DNA from 3 places in the Clostridium sp. genome. Region 2 is predicted to be linked to each of the others. Evidence: riboswitches for the same ligand, from Rfam matches in the RefSeq annotation. Region 2 holds a riboswitch; each other region holds the start of a gene.
What was found. Region 2 has a riboswitch for S-adenosylmethionine ahead of LKE46_RS11000 (pyridoxal phosphate-dependent aminotransferase). Riboswitches for the same ligand answer to the same signal wherever they lie in the genome.
Positions count from the first base shown of each region.

Region 1: another riboswitch for S-adenosylmethionine. It lies ahead of LKE46_RS05390 (hypothetical protein); the one in region 2 lies ahead of LKE46_RS11000 (pyridoxal phosphate-dependent aminotransferase).
Region 3: another riboswitch for S-adenosylmethionine. It lies ahead of LKE46_RS04350 (amino acid permease); the one in region 2 lies ahead of LKE46_RS11000 (pyridoxal phosphate-dependent aminotransferase).

Region 1 covers NZ_JAKVOI010000001.1:1,070,182-1,076,932, reverse strand. Annotated here, with positions in the region: gene LKE46_RS05415 (O-acetylhomoserine aminocarboxypropyltransferase/cysteine synthase family protein) at 1-625, shown strand, start outside; gene LKE46_RS05410 (ABC transporter substrate-binding protein) at 657-1,676, shown strand; gene LKE46_RS05405 (ABC transporter permease) at 1,693-2,745, shown strand; gene LKE46_RS05400 (ABC transporter ATP-binding protein) at 2,721-3,521, shown strand; gene LKE46_RS05395 (iron-containing alcohol dehydrogenase) at 3,573-4,664, opposite strand; gene LKE46_RS05390 (hypothetical protein) at 4,676-5,107, opposite strand; SAM riboswitch class I at 5,120-5,229, opposite strand; gene metK (methionine adenosyltransferase) at 5,373-6,575, opposite strand.
Region 2 covers NZ_JAKVOI010000001.1:2,223,270-2,230,020, reverse strand. Annotated here, with positions in the region: gene LKE46_RS11020 (ABC transporter substrate-binding protein) at 1-11, shown strand, start outside; gene LKE46_RS11015 (DUF1634 domain-containing protein) at 56-424, opposite strand; gene LKE46_RS11010 (sulfite exporter TauE/SafE family protein) at 424-1,260, opposite strand; gene LKE46_RS11005 (LysR family transcriptional regulator) at 1,410-2,288, shown strand; SAM riboswitch class I at 2,337-2,435, shown strand; gene LKE46_RS11000 (pyridoxal phosphate-dependent aminotransferase) at 2,524-3,696, shown strand; gene LKE46_RS10995 (MetQ/NlpA family ABC transporter substrate-binding protein) at 3,720-4,532, shown strand; gene larA (nickel-dependent lactate racemase) at 4,544-5,815, shown strand; gene LKE46_RS10985 (hypothetical protein) at 5,928-6,362, shown strand; gene LKE46_RS10980 (GntR family transcriptional regulator) at 6,436-6,751, shown strand, end outside.
Region 3 covers NZ_JAKVOI010000001.1:833,367-840,117, reverse strand. Annotated here, with positions in the region: gene LKE46_RS04360 (methyl-accepting chemotaxis protein) at 1-175, opposite strand, end outside; gene LKE46_RS04355 (S66 peptidase family protein) at 358-1,281, shown strand; gene LKE46_RS04350 (amino acid permease) at 1,428-2,774, opposite strand; SAM riboswitch class I at 3,023-3,125, opposite strand; gene LKE46_RS04345 (ROK family protein) at 3,200-4,156, opposite strand; gene LKE46_RS04340 (metal-sensing transcriptional repressor) at 4,342-4,617, shown strand; gene LKE46_RS04335 (DMT family transporter) at 4,638-5,513, shown strand; gene ilvA (threonine ammonia-lyase) at 5,560-6,751, opposite strand, start outside.

The sequences.
Region 1 (6,751 bases), 1.2 Mb from region 2:
TTTTCTGGAACCTTATTATACTTTAAGAGATAATAATGACGATGCCAGAAATTTTCTCGATGTATTTCCTGATTTTCCATTTACTACGAGAATCAGAATGAACTATTTGAATTACTTTGGTTCTTCTTTGAGTCCTTTTGATGCATATCTTGCACTTATAGGACTGGAAACCTTATCTGAAAGAGTCAAGAAACAAATTGAAAATACTGAAAAAATAATCGGTTATCTGAAAGAAAATGACAAAGTTTCATGGATAAAATATCCTACTTTAGAAAACAGTCCATATAAAGAATTAGCTGATAAATATCTTCCAAAAGGAGCTGGATCAGTATTTACCTTCGGATTCAAAGGTACTGATTCCGAAATAGACAAATTTTTGAACTCATTAAATCTGTTCAGCTATCATACCAATGTTGGTGATTCAAGATCTCTGATTGTCAATTCACCTAAGACAACACACAGTGAACTTACACCAGATGAGAAAGAACTTTCAGATTTGCTTCCTAATACAATAAGACTATCCATAGGACTCGAAGATGCAGAAGATCTCATAGACGATTTGGATCAGGCTTTCAAAGCAGCATTTGAATCTGAAAAAATAGTAAACAAGGATGTTGTTAAATAAATTATATATATAGAAAGAAGAGGGAATTATTATGAATAAAATTACTAAAATAGTTGCTGCGTTATTGCTTGTTACTGCAGTACCTACTCTTGCTGCTTGTGGAAAAAGTACATCTACTTCTTCAAGCGAAAATGGCACAGGAAAATATAAATATGGGAAATTGCAAATTCAGGCTCTCGGAGGTGGTGTTTGCGGTGCCCCTGCCTACATAGCCAAGGAAAAAGGTTTTTTTGCAAAGGAAGGTTTTGATGTAACTCTTGTAAGTGGAACATTTGAACAGCAGAAAACCGGCCTTGCAAGTGGAAAGTTTACTGTTACAAATGGTGACTTTCAATTTTTCCCTTCTGTTCAGCAGGGTCTGGATATAAAAGTCATAGGCGGACTCCACAAAGGTTGTATAAAATTAGTCGTGCCTCCTAATTCACCAATAAAAACTGCAAAAGATTTGAAGGGAAAGAAAATAGGTGTGGATGAAGTAGGGGGAACTCCTATGGCTATAACAAGTGTGGTTCTGGCAAACAACAACATTGATCCTACAAAGGATGTAAAATGGGTTCCTTATCCTCTTGACCAGCTGACAAAGGCTGTTTCGAAAGGTGATGTTGACGCTTTTGCCGCATGGGATCCGTTTGCTACACTGGCTGAAAAAAATGATAATTACAGAGTAATAACCGATATCGCACAGGATCCGTTATTCAAGGGAAAATCATGCTGCTTCCTATATGCTTCCAATAAGGAAATCAAGGATAATCCGGAAAAAATTGCAGCTCTTGTACGAGCTTACAAAGCAGCAGATGACTGGATAGCAGAACATCCTGAAGAAACTGCAAAAATTGAACTTGACAAAAAATATGTATCCGGTGGTGATGTAAAATTAATTACCGAGCTTATAAAAAATTATGATTTCAAATATACTACCGATGGTGCAAAGGATGACGTCAAATATTTTGTAGAACAGCTTAACAAGACTGGATTTTTGAAAAAAGGCACCGATCCTGTTAAATTTGCTGATGATGTGTATTACGATGCACTCGGAAATTCAAAAAATTAATGGAGGTATTACTAACGTGAGTGCTTTAAGTGAATCTGCAAATTCAGACAACATACCAGAATCAGATATTCAATCAAAAAATATTGATAAAGTACCGGTTGTCAAAGCATCCGACACTGTAAACTGGAAACCTAAATCAAAGGTCTGGCCAATTTTACAAATCATTGCTTTTGTAGCGGCTTTGGTTGAAAACATAGCTTTGCCTACAGTACAGATTGTTAAAGTCTTTCCATATAGGATAATGCTTATACTTTTTATAGCCTATCTTGGTATAGAATATGTAATTTCGTTTTTCAATGAAAAACTGAGTGCACAAGCAAACCATAAATCACAATTTTACTTTGCCATAGGAGTTGGATTTATAATTTGGGATATTCTATCCACAAAAACCAATATACTTCCGCTCCCATTTTTCCCGGGGCCTGCACAAATAGTTCAGGTCCTTGTGGAAGATGCCGGCACACTTTTAATAAGTACACTTTATTCCATGCGACTTTTAGTACTTGGCTTCGTTGCAGGTACTCTTTTGGGACTTGTTTCCGGAATTTTAATTGGCTGGTACAAACAATGGTATTATTGGTTCTTCCCTGTTCTTAAAATTATAGGTGTTGTACCTGCAGTTGCATGGATACCAGTTGCAATGTCATTATTTCCTTCAACCTTGATTTCCGAAGTATTTTTAATTGTACTCTGTGTGTGGTTTCCTGTAGCCTTCATGGCATGCGGCGGTATAGAAAACATACCCAAATCCTATTTTGAGGCAGCTAAAACTTTAGGTGCAGATGAAAAGTTCCTCATATTCAAAATAGCTATTCCAGGTGCAATGCCATCAATATTTACTGGAATCTACACTGCGACGGGACTTTCCTTCACCACACTCGTAGTTTCAGAGATGCTTGGCGCCGAGGCTGGGCTTGGATGGTATATAAACTGGGCCAAAGGTTGGTCCAATTATGCAAAAGTTTATGCTGCAATAGTTATAATGGCGGTAGTTTTCTCAATAGTACTTGCGATAATATTTAAAATCAGAGACAGAGTACTTATATGGCAAAGGGGGCTTTTGAAATGATAAAATCCTCCGTTGCAAATAATGCTTCTATTAAAATAAAGGATGTAAACAGAATATATATAGATGCAACCGGCAACCTTGTAGAAGCCCTCAGAAATATAAATCTTGACATTAGAGCCGGAGAATTCATTTCACTTGTAGGACCGTCAGGATGCGGCAAAACAACATTGATGAGATTGATAGCAGGACTTGACAAACCTCAATCCGGTGAACTGTTTATTGATAATGACAAAATAAATGACACCAGTTTTGAAAGAGGATATGTTTTTCAGCAGGCAAATCTTTTTCCCTGGGAAACAATAGAAAATAATATTGCTGCAGGACTGAAAGCACGAAAAATATATAAAGAAAGCAAAGATAAAATTCATGAATATATAAAACTTACCGGACTTGAGGGATTTGAAAATTCATATCCCCATCAGGTTTCAGGAGGTATGGCTCAAAGAGCTTCTCTTGCCAGAGCACTTATAAATGATCCAAAAGTACTTCTCCTGGATGAGCCTCTTGGGGCACTGGATGCATTTACAAGAATGGACCTTCAGGACAAACTTATTGAATTATGGCAGAGAAGAGGTACCACAATGATACTGGTTACCCATGACGTAGATGAAGCAATTTATCTGAGTGACAGAGCCGTAATTATGACACCGCGTCCCGGAAAGATAGAATCAATCATAGATATAAATCTTGAAAGGCCCCGGGATAGAACTGATCTGGAGTTTACAATACTAAAAAAGAAAATATTAGATAAGCTCCATTTTGCAAGGAAACATTAACACCATTAAAAAACAATGTACAAATTTTGAGTCTGTACATTGTTTTTTATTTTAAATAATTGCATTCAGAATTTGATCATTGCCACTACTCTTTTTTCCCAAGTATTCATTGCCCATCTCATCTGCTTTAATTATTGCCTTCTCAATAATGTTTTCCTTTTCATAATCACGGAATTTTAAATGAATATTATCCTTGATACCTGATATTTTAATTTTAGATCCATATTTTATTCCAAGCTGACTTAATGTAACAGGTAAACCAATCTTGGTAAATATATCAATAGCCTTGAATATTTCATCTTTGCTCCTGTTTTCAAGAACAAATTGAACAACAAGTGCAAAACTAGTTTTTTCACCATATAGGCTATACCTTGTATCGGAAATATATGTCATGTTATTGACTACATAATTACATATATCAATTGAGTTATCAACTATATCATGATTTTGCCTCATTCCGGATAATACTATGATTGAATCTATCAATTTTCTGTAACATTCATCATCAATGTTTTCATCCAGTTCTTCATACAATCCTTCAATATACTTCTCCAGTATGTTAACCGGATATTCGTCTTGTTTCACATGATCAAAATATTTAAAAACTGACATTGCATAACCTATACCTGCATTTAGATATCGTATGGATGATTCAAGTATTAAATCTATATCCGTCAATATAAGTTCAGGTAATTTCTTTAGCCTGACATAATCAATATATCTTCCGGTATCATCATATATTATGGAAATATTGGAACACGCAGCACAACTTGTAGCTACAGTAGGAATAGCAATTACAGGCTTACCTGTCCTATCACCTATGGTCTTTGCCATATCAATTACCTTTCCTCCTCCTACACCTAGTACTACATCAACCTTCAGTTTACGGGCTGATTCCGAATATATTTTTATATCATTCAAAGTGCAATGCCCATGGTATACTTCAACTCTATATTCCAGTCTCTCTCTTGCAAGATTCATAAGTATCCTTTGTCCAGTCTTGTTCCATGCAGTTTTTCCGCATATAATCAATGCATATTTTCCAAATTTCGAAGTATATTTACCGGTTTTATCCAGAATATTTTTCCCACTGACATAGAATTTCGGTATTTTTATATCCGTCATTTTACTCATCCTTTCCATAAATTTTAGAGTTAAATTATTTCCTTTAATTCCTCCAGTGGCTTTATATAATCACATAAATTTATATACTCCGGCTTAAACTTATATATACTATAATCTTTGAAATTACTACTCAGGAAATGTCTTCCCCTGTTTTTTCCAATTAAGGTTTTCAATACACTGTAGACTTCATTTGAATATATTATTTCAGCCAATTTTCCTGAAACATGTATGCTTTTGAATGCACTATATTTTTGTGTACTGTTTTCAAAATAGACATTGACCTTTGAACCGGTTTTGACTTTTTTGACATCTTTATCTACAATAAAATACACATTTGTATAATCATTTATAAATTCCTGTATATTTATAATACAAGTTTTATTTTGTTCATCCATTGCAACTAAATATCCCCTTTGTGAATGATCTATATATTTCATTGCATCATTTAATATTTCACTCATTTTCATATCCCTTCCTTATCTTTCAGAATTGAATCTGCAGGATTTAGCACCTTGTATGCAAATGGAACATACTGGTTGCTGAAACTTCATCGGGCCTTACCCTCTGCTTCTCTTGATAAGAGAATGTATTCCCCCAAACAATAAAAGGTCAAGTTATATTTATTAAAAAGATTTTATACAAATGATCTATCTCAATAATAAATTCAACTTGACCTCTAGTTTTTCTAGTCAGCCGAACTAGAATAAAAATTTCTTATTGCCATATCTATTTTAAAACCAAACTTTCTTTATTTTTATAAGCATCTCTTATTTGATCAACCTTATCCAGTTTCTCCCATGGAAGATCTATATCTGTCCTTCCAAAATGTCCATAAGCAGCAGTACTTTTATATATAGGCCTTCTTAAATCAAGATCCCTTATAATTGCAGCAGGTCTTAAATCAAACAACTCATTTATAATCTCGACTATTTCTTCATCATTTATTTTGCCTGTACCAAATGTATCTACACTTACTGATACAGGTTTTGCAACACCTATTGCATATGCTATTTCTACTTCAATTTTACTTGCTACACCTGCTGCCACAAGGTTTTTTGCAACCCACCTTGCTGCATATGCCCCAGATCTATCAACTTTGGTTGGATCTTTTCCTGAAAATGCTCCGCCTCCATGTCTTCCATAGCCGCCGTAGGTATCAACTATTATCTTTCTTCCTGTAAGGCCCGAATCAGCCTCAGGCCCACCCTTTACAAATCTTCCTGTAGGATTTACCAGATATTTTGTATTTGAATCTATGAGCTCTTTAGGTATTATTACTTTGATTACCTTGTCTATTATATCTTTTTCAATTTCATCATGGGTTACATTTTCTTCATGCTGTGAAGATATAAGCACGGTATCCACTCTCAGAGGTTTATCTCCTTCATATTCTACTGTAACCTGAGTTTTCCCATCCGGTCCAAGATATGAGATTGCTCCATTCTTTCTTACTTCAGCAAGCTTTCTTGAAAGTTTATGTGCCAGTGCTATTGGAAGCGGCAAGTACTCCGGAGTTTCATTTGTTGCAAATCCAAATACCATTCCCTGGTCTCCTGCTCCAATTGCTTCTATATTGTCTTTTTCACCTTTTTTAGATTCCAATGATTCATCTACACCAAGTGCAATATCTTGTGACTGTTCATCTATGGAGGTTATTACTGCACAATTGGATGCATCAAATCCAAATCTTGAATGATTATATCCTATATCGCTTATAGTTTGTCTTACTATTTTAGGTATGTCCACATATGCCTTGGTTGATATCTCTCCTACTAAAAGTACAAGTCCGGTATTTACAACTGTCTCACAAGCTACTCTTCCATTCTTATCCTGTTCAATAATTGCATCTAATACTGCATCTGATATTTGATCACATATTTTATCCGGATGTCCTTCTGTAACAGATTCTGATGTGAATAATCTACTCATTTTATCAATCTTCCTTTCATCATTTACTCTAAATTTTATTTCTATACTGGTTAACTTATATTAAAAAGAGACCAAACATTACTATCGAAGAATCCAATTTCTACAGATAAGTTTAACTTGACCTCTAGTCTTTCTAGTTAGTCACCTAGAATATTAAATTTATTCACATTGCTGCG
Region 2 (6,751 bases):
ATCCGGATTAGTGGAAGTTCCCCTTTATGAAGGTTGTGCCTTAAAGGCACAACCTTCAATTTTTGCCCATGAACAAACTTATTATCAATATTATGAATACAACAGCTGTGATCTTTACATACAGAAAATCCTTTTCCTTAAAAAATACTAATATGGAAATACCAACTCTGAATATTGGTATGGCTATCAACAGCATAAGTCCTAAGAGTATTATGGAGTAAGGTTTCAAGGCCATGCATCCATGGAGTATCTCAAAGGGATAAGTCGGATAAAAGTTGCCGGGATACCCGCTGCTTCCAGAGATTAGAAACATTATAAGTCCTATTATTATAACGGCAGAGCTTGTCAGGACTCCTACAAATAAAAACGTGCTTATTATCTTTTCCATCTCTCTTGTATTTTCTTTCAATTTTTTATCATTCATTATAATGCAATCACTCCTTTATACATCATTTGAAGTGCTATATATACGAGAAAGGGTATGAATATCTTTCTTATAGTCTTGTTTTTCATTCGCTTCATAATACGTGCCCCAATGGTAGCACCTGCAAGTACACCAAGTGCTACCGGACCTGCAATTTTGGGATCTATATCACCCCTCAGGAAAAACACTCCGGCACTGGCGGCACCGGTGACTCCCATCATAAAATTACTTGTGGCACTTGATATCTTCATTGGAAGTTTCATAAACAGATCCATGGCCATAACCTTGAAGCTCCCACTTCCTATACCAAGAAGCCCTGATATAATTCCTGCACCATACATTACACCGAATCCACTCGGCACGTTTGCAACTTTATAATCAACGGGTTGTTTTAAAACATCGTCATAATATTGGCCGTTTAATTTAAGTTTTTGTGCAAGTGGATGCTCTATAACGTTATCAGGCAATTCAGTCTTGCCATTTTTGAACATTGCAAAAGCGGAATATAGAAGAAGTAGTCCGAATAACACATAGAGGTAGTTGGCATTTATGATTCCACCTAGAAAGGCACCGGTTATAGCTCCGACTGTTGTTGCTATTTCAAGAAACATGGCAACTCTTATGTTGGTCATTTCATCCCGCACATAAGCTATAGCAGCACCGCTTGAGGTTGCTATTACTGAAATTATGCTTGCTCCTATGGCATATCTTATATCAATTCCAAATATAAGTGTCAATGCTGGAGTAATTACTGTTCCCCCGCCCAGGCCAAGAATAGATCCGGCTATGCCTGCCACAACAGATATCAACAAGATTTCCAGTACTATCAGTGACAAAATATCATCTCCCTGTATTGAACAAAATTTGATTTTCAAGTATTATTATATCAATGATAAGCTTATATTAAAAATATTTATTATCTATTATGTGTATATAAAAATTGTATAATTACTTTTATTATTTAATTATCGAGGTGATATTCTTCATGGATATTAAGCAGCTTAGGTATTTTCTTACAATTGCAGAAGAAGGGAAGATAACAGGAGCGGCTAAAAAACTGAATATAGCACAGCCGCCTCTCAGTTATCACTTGAAGCTTTTGGAAGAGGAGCTGGGAACTAAACTCATGGATAGGGGAAATAAAAAAATTCATCTGACGGATGCAGGGGAAATATTAAAGAACAGGGCTGAACAGATATTGGAATTGGTGGATTCCACCATAAAAGAATTGAAAGATTTCAACGAAGGCATCAAAGGAACATTGTCAATTGGAACTGTTTCATCTTCAGGAGCTACACTGTTTCCAAATATAATAGAAAGATTTCATAGTATATATCCAAAAGTAAACTTTGAGGTATGGGAGGGAAATACATATAGAATACTTGAAATATTGAACAGTGGAGTGATAGATATAGGGATAGTCAGAACACCGTTTAACAAGGAAGGACTAAGCATAAAAATTCTTTCCAGAGAGCCTATGATATCAGTTTTTAGAGATGATCTGGACTATTTCCCGGATAGAAAATCAATAACTCTAAAGGAGCTTATGGGTAAACCGCTTATCATATATAGAAGGTTTGAAAAAATCATATTTGAGGCATGCCATAATATGGATTTTATGCCCGAGATAATATGCAAGAGTGATGATGCAAGAACTACACTGCTATGGGCGGAATCCGGTATTGGGATTGCCTTGGTTCCAATGACTGCTCTGGATATAGTAAAGGCATCCGGTTTAACTTATAGAGTAATTCATGAGTCAAGCTTAGAAACGAGTATAGCTGCAATATGTGTAAAGGACAGGTATATGTCTGCCGCTTCCAGAAACTTTTTAAATGTGATTTCAGATATAGAAAGGGCTTGACTTTGTTCTATGTAAATAATATAATCATACCTGTAATTTAATAGGTTTATCTTATCTAGAGAGGCGGAGGGAAAGGCCCAATGAAACCCAGCAGCCAGCAATTATTGCCAGGTGCTAATTCCTGCAGTTTTAACTGAAAGATAAGAGGAAGATACCTCTTTTATCGTAAAGAGGTTTTTTTAGTTTAAAGAATAGATTTTATATATCAATAAAATTTTGAAAGGATGTGTTTTTCTTGCCCGAACTAAGCAGTAAGTTGGTTAATTTTACAGATTCTGTTATAAGAAGAATGACAAGGATATCAAATAAATATAGGGCTATTAATTTATCACAGGGTTTTCCTGATTTTGATCCTCCAAAAGAAATAAAAGAGGCACTTAAAGCTGCTGCGGACAAAGGACCTCATCAATATGCAATTACCTGGGGTGCACAAAACTTTAGAGAGGCACTTGCAGAAAAGCAGAAGAAATTTATGGGGATTGATATAGATCCTGAAACACAAATTGCTGTTACCTGCGGTAGTACCGAGGCCATGATGGCATCTGTCATGACGGTGTGTGATCCAGGTGACAAGGTTATAGTATTCTCTCCGTTTTATGAAAACTATGCTGCAGATGCAATATTGAGTGGGGCAGATCCAATACATGTATCTCTTTATCCGCCGGAGTTTTCGTTTGATAGAAAAGAATTGGAGGATGCATTCAGGCAGAAACCTAAAGCTCTTATACTGTGCAATCCATCAAATCCTACAGGTAAGGTTTTTACTTTGGAAGAGCTCCAGTATATTGCGAGTCTGGCTGAAAAATATGACACATTTGTAATAACGGATGAAGTGTACGAGCATATTGTTATGGATCCATATAAACATGTTTATTTTGCTTCACTTCCAGGAATGTTTAACAGGACTTTGAGTTGCAGTTCTCTTTCCAAGACATATTCCATAACAGGATGGAGGTTGGGATATGTTATAGCAGATGAAAGGATAATAGAAAATGTTAGAAAGGTGCATGATTTTTTGACGGTTGGAGCGGCTGCACCTCTTCAGGAAGCAGCAATTGCAGGACTTAAAATGCCTGATGAATATTATGACTGGCTGAAAAACATGTATATGAAAAAAAGGGATCTTTTCCTAGCTGGATTGGATGAAGCTGGCCTAAAGTATGTAAAACCCAATGGAGCTTATTATGTAATGATAGATGTATCGGAGTTCAATGTAAAAAATGACTTGAAATTTTGTGAATGGCTGGCTAAAGAAGTTAAAATAGGTGCAGTACCAGGTTCAAGTTTTTTTAAGAAAAATGTGAATAATTTTATAAGGCTTCATTATGCAAAAAAGGACGATACTCTTCTGGAAGCCATTGAAAAGTTGAAAACACTTAAAGAAAAAGCTGAATTTTATAGTGAATAAATTTATGTTAAAAGGAGACTATTATGAAAAAAATTGGAAGTATTTTATTGTCGGTATTATTAACAACAGTTGTATTTTCAGGTTGTGGAAGTACATCACAGAAATCAGATTCTGAAGCCAATACCATAAAAGTAGGAGTTACAGCAGGACCTCACGAGGAAATAATACAAAAGGTTAAAGAAGTTGCAAAAAAGCAAGGGATGAATGTGGAGTATACTAGTTTTAATGATTATGTTCAGCCTAATACGCAGTTAAATGAAAAACAGCTGGATGTAAATATATATCAGCATGAACCATACTTGAAGCAGTTCAACAAGGATCACAATATGAATCTAGTAAAGGTTGCCAATGCAGTAACTTTTCCTATGGGCATATATTCCAGTAAACTGAAATCTCTGGCTCAACTGAAGGATGGGGATAAGATTTCACTGCCGAATGATCCTACTAATGAAGCAAGAGCACTTATGCTTCTTGAAAAAGGGAAGGTTATAAAGTTGAAAAGTGGCGTAAGCTTAAAGGCTACCATAAAGGACATAGCTGAAAACCCTAAACATATCCAGTTTCTTGAGCTTGAAGCTCCGATGGTTCCGCGTTCGTTAAGTGATGTGGCGGTTGCGGCGATAAATACCAATTATGCAATACAGGCCAAACTCGATCCAAATAAGGATGCCATATTCAAGGAGCCGAAGGATTCTCCCTGGATTAATATTATAGCTGCAAGACCTGACAACAAAGATGCGGAAAATGTAAAGAAATTGATCAAAATCTATCAGTCAGACGAAGTTAAGAAATACATAGATGAGCATTTCAAGGGCTCTGTTATAGCAGCATTTTAGAGGTGATGCAGATGAGTTTGTATAATTTTAAATATGGAAATGATATACTTGAAATAAATATGGAAGGGAAAATAGACAATGTACTTCCAGGCAAGGCCGGACATGTTCAGGATGTAGAGGCAGAAATTGTTGCATCTCTTGAAAATCCAATAAATTCAAAGCCGTTGAGGCAGATAGTAATACCGGGGGAAAAGGTCATATTTGTAGTTTCGGACATAACCAGGTCATGGATAAAAACTGCAGAGTTCCTTATCTATATAGTTAATTATCTGAATTCTTTTGGAATAAAGGATGAGGATATTTCGGCCATAGTTGCAACGGGTACTCACAGGGCTGCCTCAGAAGACGAAAAGAGAGATATTGTGGGGGAGAAATTGTACCGCAGAATAAAAGTATACAACCATGACAGCAAAAATGAAGATGAACTTAGGTACATGGGAGTATCGAGCTTTGGTACTCCTGTATACTTAAACAGAAAAGTGATTGAGGCAGACAGGGTTATACTTACAGGAGGCATCACATTTCATCTTTTTGCAGGCTTTGGCGGTGGGGCTAAAAGTGTTGTTCCGGGTGTTGCAGGTTTCCAAACCATTCAAAGTAATCATAGACTGGTTTTTAACAGCGGAGAAAATTCCGGACTCAACCTCAGTGCAGGGCCAAATAAGATTAAGGGGAATCCTATGCGTGAAGACATTACAGAAATATGCAGAAAGATTTCAACGGATTTTTTAGTCAATGCAGTACTTGATACCGATGGAAAATTCGTCAAATTTGTAGCCGGAGATTTCGAAAAGGCCTGGCTTGAAGGATGTAACATAACCAGACAGCTTTATGGAGTGAAAATTAAGAACAAGGCGGATATTACTGTTGTATCTTCAGGTGGATACCCCAAAGACATAAATCTGTACCAGACGGTTAAAACAATTGATAATGCCCTGTATGCAGGAAAGCAGGACAGCGTGTTGGTTATAGCTGCACAGTGTATAGAAGGACTGGGTGCAGATGAATTTATGAAATGGTTCCAATATGAGACTCTTGAAGATATGGAGAAAGCTTTGAAGAGAAATTTTACAGTTCCTGGTTATGCAGCTTATAAAACCTTGTATACTGCAAAAAATAGAAAGGTTCTTTTCTTGTCATCTCTTGAAGATGAGGTTGTACGTAAATTTGGCTTCATTCCAGTGAAGTCACTTGATGAAGCAGTTGAGACTGCATACACATTGAGCAGTGACAATCCGGACGTTGTACTTATGCCATATGGTGCCAGCACGCTACCCATATAAAAGAAGATTTGATATTGAGAGTATTGATTTCAATATCAAATTTTTTTATGAAAAAATTCAGCAACTATATGGTAATATATAATTGAATATATATTTTAAGGAGACAATATAGATGAATGTAAAAAATAAAAGTTTAAACTTTGTATTGGAAATAGTGTGTTTTACTGCGTTTATAATATCAGCATATTTTTTTATCGACTGGCTGGAATATATAGCTGTTGTGCCTGTGATCATGTGTATATATGCCGGACTTAAGATATTTAAGTACATTAAAAATAGAGATGGATTAAAAATATTTTCATTTTTAGCCACAGTTTTGATTATGGTTGTTATATTGCATATATTGCTTGCATATGGAATGACTAACCCTGTTCCTATACTGCTGCTTTTTATAATTACAAATTTGTTTTTTATATACAATGTAATTTTATATATTTATAATGGATTTGGAAAATTAAATATGTTTTTGCTTGTGTTAATGTGGATTTTATGTGCTGGTATCCCGGTTGTCATGATATTTTTATTATCAGCGGGGCTGTCTGTCTAGAAATCTGTTTGTATTGACATATGCACGCAACTGTTATATTATATATATAACAAATAGCATAGGGGGCTAATGGATGCTGATAGAGATTGATTTTGAATCTGAAAAACCGATTTACGAGCAAATAAAGAGGCAGATAATACAGGCTATAGCATTGGGAAATTTGAAGAAAGGGGAAAGTCTGCCCTCAGTAAGACATATGGCGGAGGATATAGGCATAAATCTTCATACTGTGAATAAGGCCTATAATGAGTTGAAGTCGGAAGGATATTTAAATATAGATAGAAGAAAAGGTGCGGTGGTAAGCCTCAAACTCCCTGATGTTACGCAAGAATTCAGGGATAGACTTAAAAATGAACTTGTTTACCTGGTGTCAGAAGCGTATCTTAGGG
Region 3 (6,751 bases), 1.4 Mb from region 2:
GCTGCAGGTCGTTGCTTCCTTTTAGATCTTTATTATATGTGATGTTCAAACTGGAATATATATCTTTCATCCTTGAAAGAGATGTAACACCAATTACACAAGTAAAAAGCGCTGTTATAATAAATCCCATCATTAATTTCTTTAGAATTTTTAAGTTTGAAAGCCATCTCATCATAAATTCCTCCTTGATATTTAGTTTCATAAATCATTTCAAATCGAAATTACTATTTATATCAAGTAATTATATAGAGACAACCTTAATACAAGCTTAATGTAAGCCCCACTCTAAGTAATAATCAACTTTTATGGAATTTGTAATATTATAATACTATTAAGGTATTTAGAAGGTGAAGGAGTATGGCAATAAGGCCGCAAATTTTACGTGCAGGAGATACAATCGGAATAGTTACTTTAGGAAGTCCATTATCTGCCGATATCATCAATGCTCGTATACAGACTCTTAGAAACATGGGCTTTAATATAGTATTAGGAAATTATGTATATTCTTATGATGGATACGTTGCAGCCACAGAACAACAGAGGGCCTCTGATCTGATGGAAATGTTCGAAAATCCTGATGTGAAGGCTATTATACCTTCAAGAGGTGGAGTAGGTGTTGCGGGTATTATACCGTATCTTGATTATCCTGTTATTACACAGAATCCTAAAATTATCACAGGGTACAGCGACATAACAATTTTATTAAATGTTTTGTATATATGGGCTAATTTAATTACTTTTCACAGCCTTCTTTTAATAGACTTTAAACCGACTGCCCCTGCATACAACATGAATCAGTTTTTCACTGCTACATCTACACTTACCTCGCCAAGGCAACTTGAAAATCCTCCCGGAATGCCATTAATAAGCAGGATTCCTGGAAATGTTACAGGCCCTATAGTTGGAGGCAACCTTACATCTTTTGCAGATAACCTCGGCACTCCATTTGAAGTTGATACCAGAGGGAAAATACTCTTAATCGAAGAAGTACACGAGCCCATTAATACAGTCTACAGGCATATAAACCGGCTAATATTGGCCGGCAAGCTCAGTGACTGTGCAGGTATCCTTATGGGAGAATGCACAAATTGTGATGATTCATACGGTAAGTCATATGAAGATTTAATTAATGATGTTATAATGCCGATGAACAAACCTCTTATGACAAACTTAGCATCTGGGCATGGCACATACAAGATGGCTATACCTATAGGCGCCGAAGCCAACCTTAATACTTATGAAAATACATTGACGATACTTGAGCCAACGGTGCGTATATGATTTATCCCAATTATCGTGCCGGGAATTTGCTACCCTGCAGGCAACTAAATATACTTTCCTATAAATCAAAGACCTCAATGCTGTTGATAAAATATACTTATCAACAGCATGAGGTCTTATTATTAAACTTTCTTACCTTTTACAAATCATCTATTTTTAATTAATATTTTATACATGGTCAATAGAATTGCTATCCACACAGGTACTACATATATGGATATTCTCGTACTCGGTAAAACAAATAGTAAAGCAACGATCAATAACAAGTATATAATAGCTGTATACGTAAGTACCGGATAAAATGGCATTTTAAATTTTACTTTTTGTCCTAAGGAACTCTTATATTTTCTGAATTTTAATTGTACTAAAAGTATAGTTATCCATGCAGTTATAATTGCTATAACTGTTACCGATGATATATAATTAAAAACTTTGAAGGGTAATAAATAATTTAAAAATATTGCAATCATAGCTATAGCTGTACTAAATAGAATTCCTACATATGGTATTCCTGATTTGCTGATTTTACGAAATATACCCGGAGCATTATTGTTCAAAGCCAAACTATAAAGCATTCTCCCTTCAACAAATAATGCACTGTTCATACCTGATAATGCAGCTGTCAAAACCACAAAATTAATAATTGATGCCGCTGCCGGAATTCCAACTTTATCGAAGACTAATACAAAAGGGCTTCCTTTAATTCCAATTTTACTCCATGAATAAAGGCTTAACATAACCAACATAGAGCCAACATAAAAAATAAGTATACGCCAAAATACATTATTGATTGCTTTGGGTATGGATTTTTCAGGATTTTCTGCTTCACCAGCAGTTATACCAATAAGTTCCACTCCACCAAACGCAAAAGTAACAAAGATGAATGACAATAAAAATCCTCTGATCCCATTAGGGAAAAAACCTCCATTCATCCATAAATTTGAAAATCCAATGGCATGTCCTTTATTTCCAAAGCCAAATACTATCATAAAAAGTCCAAAAATAATCATGCAAATAATACACACAACTTTAATGAGTGCCAGCCAAAATTCAAACTCACCATAAGCTTTCACTCCAATTATATTAATTAAAACTAAAACCAATAAAAATACTAGGGCGGAAATCCACCTCGGAAAATCCGGCAGCCAAAACTGTACATATATACCAACTGCCGTAAGCTCGGCCATTACAGTTGTAACACCTTGAAGCCAATAAGTCCATCCTGAAAAAAATCCAGCGAAATCCCCTAAATATTTAGTTGCATAAGCACTAAATGAACCTGAATTTGGATCATCTACAGAAAGCTCTCCCAATGCCCTCATAATTATAAAAACAAACAAACCGCCAGTCAAATATGCTAATATAATAGACGGGCCACCCATACTTATGGCATCTGCCGAGCCATAAAATAACCCTACTCCTATGGCTCCACCAATAGCAATCATCTGAATATGACGATTTTTTAAATTCCTCTTTAATTTATATCCTCCCATATCGACATCCCAATCTTATAATTTTTCTAGAAATATAAACCAACAATAACTTATTTTACAGTAAAATCATTTATTCATAAACTTTATTTATAAAAGTTAAAGCTTATCTACAAAAAACAAAAAGCCAAATCCTCCAAAGATACATTAGATACATTCAACATATCAAGTAGAATTTGACCTCTAGTTTTCTAGTCAATCAAAAATAAAAAAATCTTACAGAGAAACTATAAGACCAATTTTTTCAAAGTTTCTCATCTTCCAGGTTTAACCTGCTGGAATTAGCACCATTGAACAATATATTCAGGTTGCCGGGTATCATAGGGCCAGTCCCTCCACCTCTCTTGATAAGATTCATATTTGATTATTATTTACATGATACTTAATTTAAATATAACTGTCAAGAATGAATTTGCCTATTTGGGTAATTATTGTATTTTAGTTTGAAGCACAGCAAGTGCTGCAGCACCCATTACACCTGCATCCGTTCCAAGTTCTGCTTTCACAATTCTGCATGACTTTGCCATTGCAGCAAAGCATCTCCTATTTACTACCTGTTGTATTTTCTTCAGTACGATATTTCCCCCTTTTGAAACTCCCCCTCCAATAACTACCATTTCAGGATCAAAGCTGGTTATGACATTGGCTACGCATATTCCAAGATATTCAAGGCTTTCATTCAATATTTCACAAGCAATTTTATCTCCCTTTTTTGCTTCCTCAAACACCTCATAGGAAGTTACCTTATTGTGTTTCTTTAAAGCTGTATATTCCTTATTCAGAACAGCCTGTTCTCCTTTTTTCCCTATTGCAGTACCCGATGCGAGTGCTTCTGCACAGCCATAATTTCCACAATTACATCTGGGACCATTTTTCTCCAGCGTCATATGCCCGATTTCAAGGGCATTGCAGGTATTCCCCCTGTAAATTTGTCCATTAATTATCGCTCCGCCTCCAATTCCCGTGCTGACTGTAATAAAAATCATATTTTTTGTTCCCTTTCCTGCTCCAAACATGAATTCTCCAATGGCACCTACATTTGCATCATTGTCCAGGTATACTGGAATTCCAAATTTCTTCTTTATTGGATCCACCAATTTAAAATTTCTGAAAGGAAGATTTGGCGTCGTTATTATTATTCCATTTTTAGCATCCAACGGCCCGGGCGAACCAATTCCGATGGCCTCAATATCTTCAATGCTTTTATCGTCACTTGCTAAAACTTTTTCTATTACTTCTATTATCTTTTCCAGTACTTTTTCTTCTCCCCTGAATGCATCGGTAGGGACAGTATATTTATACAATATACTGCCACTTATATCTGAAAGTGCCCCACTTATTTTAGTTCCACCCAAGTCTATTCCTAAAACATATTTCTTATTCATGCAACCCTCACTCTTTCTTAATATTAATATTTTTATAAACTCACCTGTAAATGATATCCATTGGTACTATGGTAACATCAAAAAATATTTCAATCAACACTATATACTTTGTATTGAAGAACAGCGTAAATAGTGCTATACTTTTCAATATCCCCCTATATGGGATATTGAAGGAGGAGTTACAGATGACTAAAGATCATAAACATGAAAATACAAAAGCTGTTATAAATCGACTTTCAAGGACTATAGGGCACTTGCAGTCCGTAAAAAGAATGGTTGAAGACGGACGTGACTGCAGTGAAATCCTGATTCAGATTGCAGCCGTAAGAAATGCTATTAATAATACCGGTAAAATAATTCTTCAGGATCATATAAATCACTGTGTGGTAAAGGCAATAGAAGAAGATGATAAAAAAACTCTTGAAGATTTAAACAGAGCAATAGACCAATTTATGAAATAAGTACCATTGGAGTAATGAAAATGAATATAAATCAATACAATTCAATTTTATGTGCAATACTTTCTGCATTATTATATGCAATCAGTCTTCCTATATCAAAAATACTGCTGAAAGGAATAAATCCAACACTGATGTCCGCACTTCTTTATCTTGGTGCAGGAGTAGGTATGCTTCTATTCAACTTAATCAATTGCAGAAACGGCTCAAAAAGAGCAGAAAAAAGGCTTACAAAAAATGGCCTTCCTTTTATAATTGGAATGATTGTTCTAGACATAGCTGCCCCAATTCTTTTAATGGTTGGGTTAACTTTTACCACTTCTTCAGATGCTTCATTATTAAGCAATTTTGAAATTGCAGCTACCTCCCTGATTGCTTTTATTATCTTCAAAGAACATATCGGCAGAAGGCTGTTCCTGGCAATTGTACTTATAACAATTTCCTGCATTATTTTATCATTACAGGACTCTGCAAGTTTTTCCCTTTCCATTGGTTCCCTGTTCATTATATCTGGATGTATCTGCTGGGGATTCGAAAACAACTGTACCAAAATGCTGTCGGTAAAAGATCCTATAGAAATAGTGGTCATAAAAGGTATTGGGGCAAGTGCAGGTTCTTTTCTGATTGTTGCTGTCTTCAGCTTGTACGCCACCAGCTTTTTGTATATCCTGGCTGCAGTTATACTTGGCTTTTTTTCATACGGATTAAGTATATTCTTCTATATTTACGCACAAAGATATCTTGGTGCTGCAAGAACAAGTGCGTATTATGCACTCTCTCCTTTCATTGGGGCAGGACTTTCTTTTATTATTTTAAAGGAAAAGCCAACTGTGTATTTCATTTTTGCATTTATAGTTATGGCTGCAGGAACTTATCTGTTGTCAACGGATACCAATTAGACATTATAAAAGAAGCCCGTACAAAAGTACAGGTCTCAAATTTATCTTAACAAATTCTATCCACATTATATCCTTCATCGTTCAATGCCTTCACTATGGATTCTATGTGTTCATATCCATTGGTTTCAACTGTTACCTCCAGTACAACATGCTTCAACCTGTCTACTGCCTTGAACTGATTGTGATCAAGTTTTATTACATTTGCCCTCTTTTCTGCCAGTATCTGAGCTATCCTAAGAAGCTGTCCGGGAGTATCCTTGAGTTTAACTGAAAAACAGAATATTCTGCCTCTTGAAAATAATCCATTATTTAAAAGGGATGCTATTGTAACTACATCTATATTCCCGCCGCTTATCAGTGAAACCACCTTTTTGCCTTTAAATTTCAATCTTTTCAATGCTGCCAGCGACATAGCCCCTGTTGCTTCTGATATGAGCTTGTGCTTTTCAAGAACAACAAACACAGCTTCCATAAGCTCCTGATCACTTACCGTAACAATTTCATCTACATAATTTTTTACTACCTCGAATGTAAGATCTCCCGGTTGTTTTACTGCTGCACCATCCGCAATTGTATCCACTTCATCCGCATAGGTAAGCTTTCCCGTTTCAAATGAAATTTTCATAGGATCTGCACCTTCTGCCTGAACCCCTATTATCTTTATATTTGGATTAATGGACTTGGCAGCAACTGATATTCCACTTATCAGTCCACCTCCACCTATTGGCACCAATATTGCGTCCACATCACTTAATTCATCTATTATTTCAAGTGCTATGGTTCCCTGTCCTGCCATTACATCTACATCGTTAAAAGGATGAACAAAAGTATAGCCGTTTTCTCTTTCAAGCCTCTTTGCCTCTTCATATGCTTCATCATAAACTTTCCCTTTAAGTACTATATCCGCCCCATAATTTCTAGTGGATTGAACTTTTATAAAAGGTGTTGTCTCAGGCATTACAATAGTAGCCTTGATTCCAAGTCTCTTCGCTGAATATGCCACTCCCTGGGCATGATTTCCTGCCGAAGAAGCTATAAGCCCCCTGGATTTCTGTTCATCGCTTAATTTACTTACTTTATTTGAAGCCCCTCTCAACTTGAATGCTCCGGTAATCTGGAGATTCTCCGGTTTTATGTACACCTCATTACCGCTTTCCCTGCTGAATTCCGGACTGTATATCAAATTTGTCCTTATACATATGTCCTTTATTCTTTCTCTAGCTTCCAATACATCATTT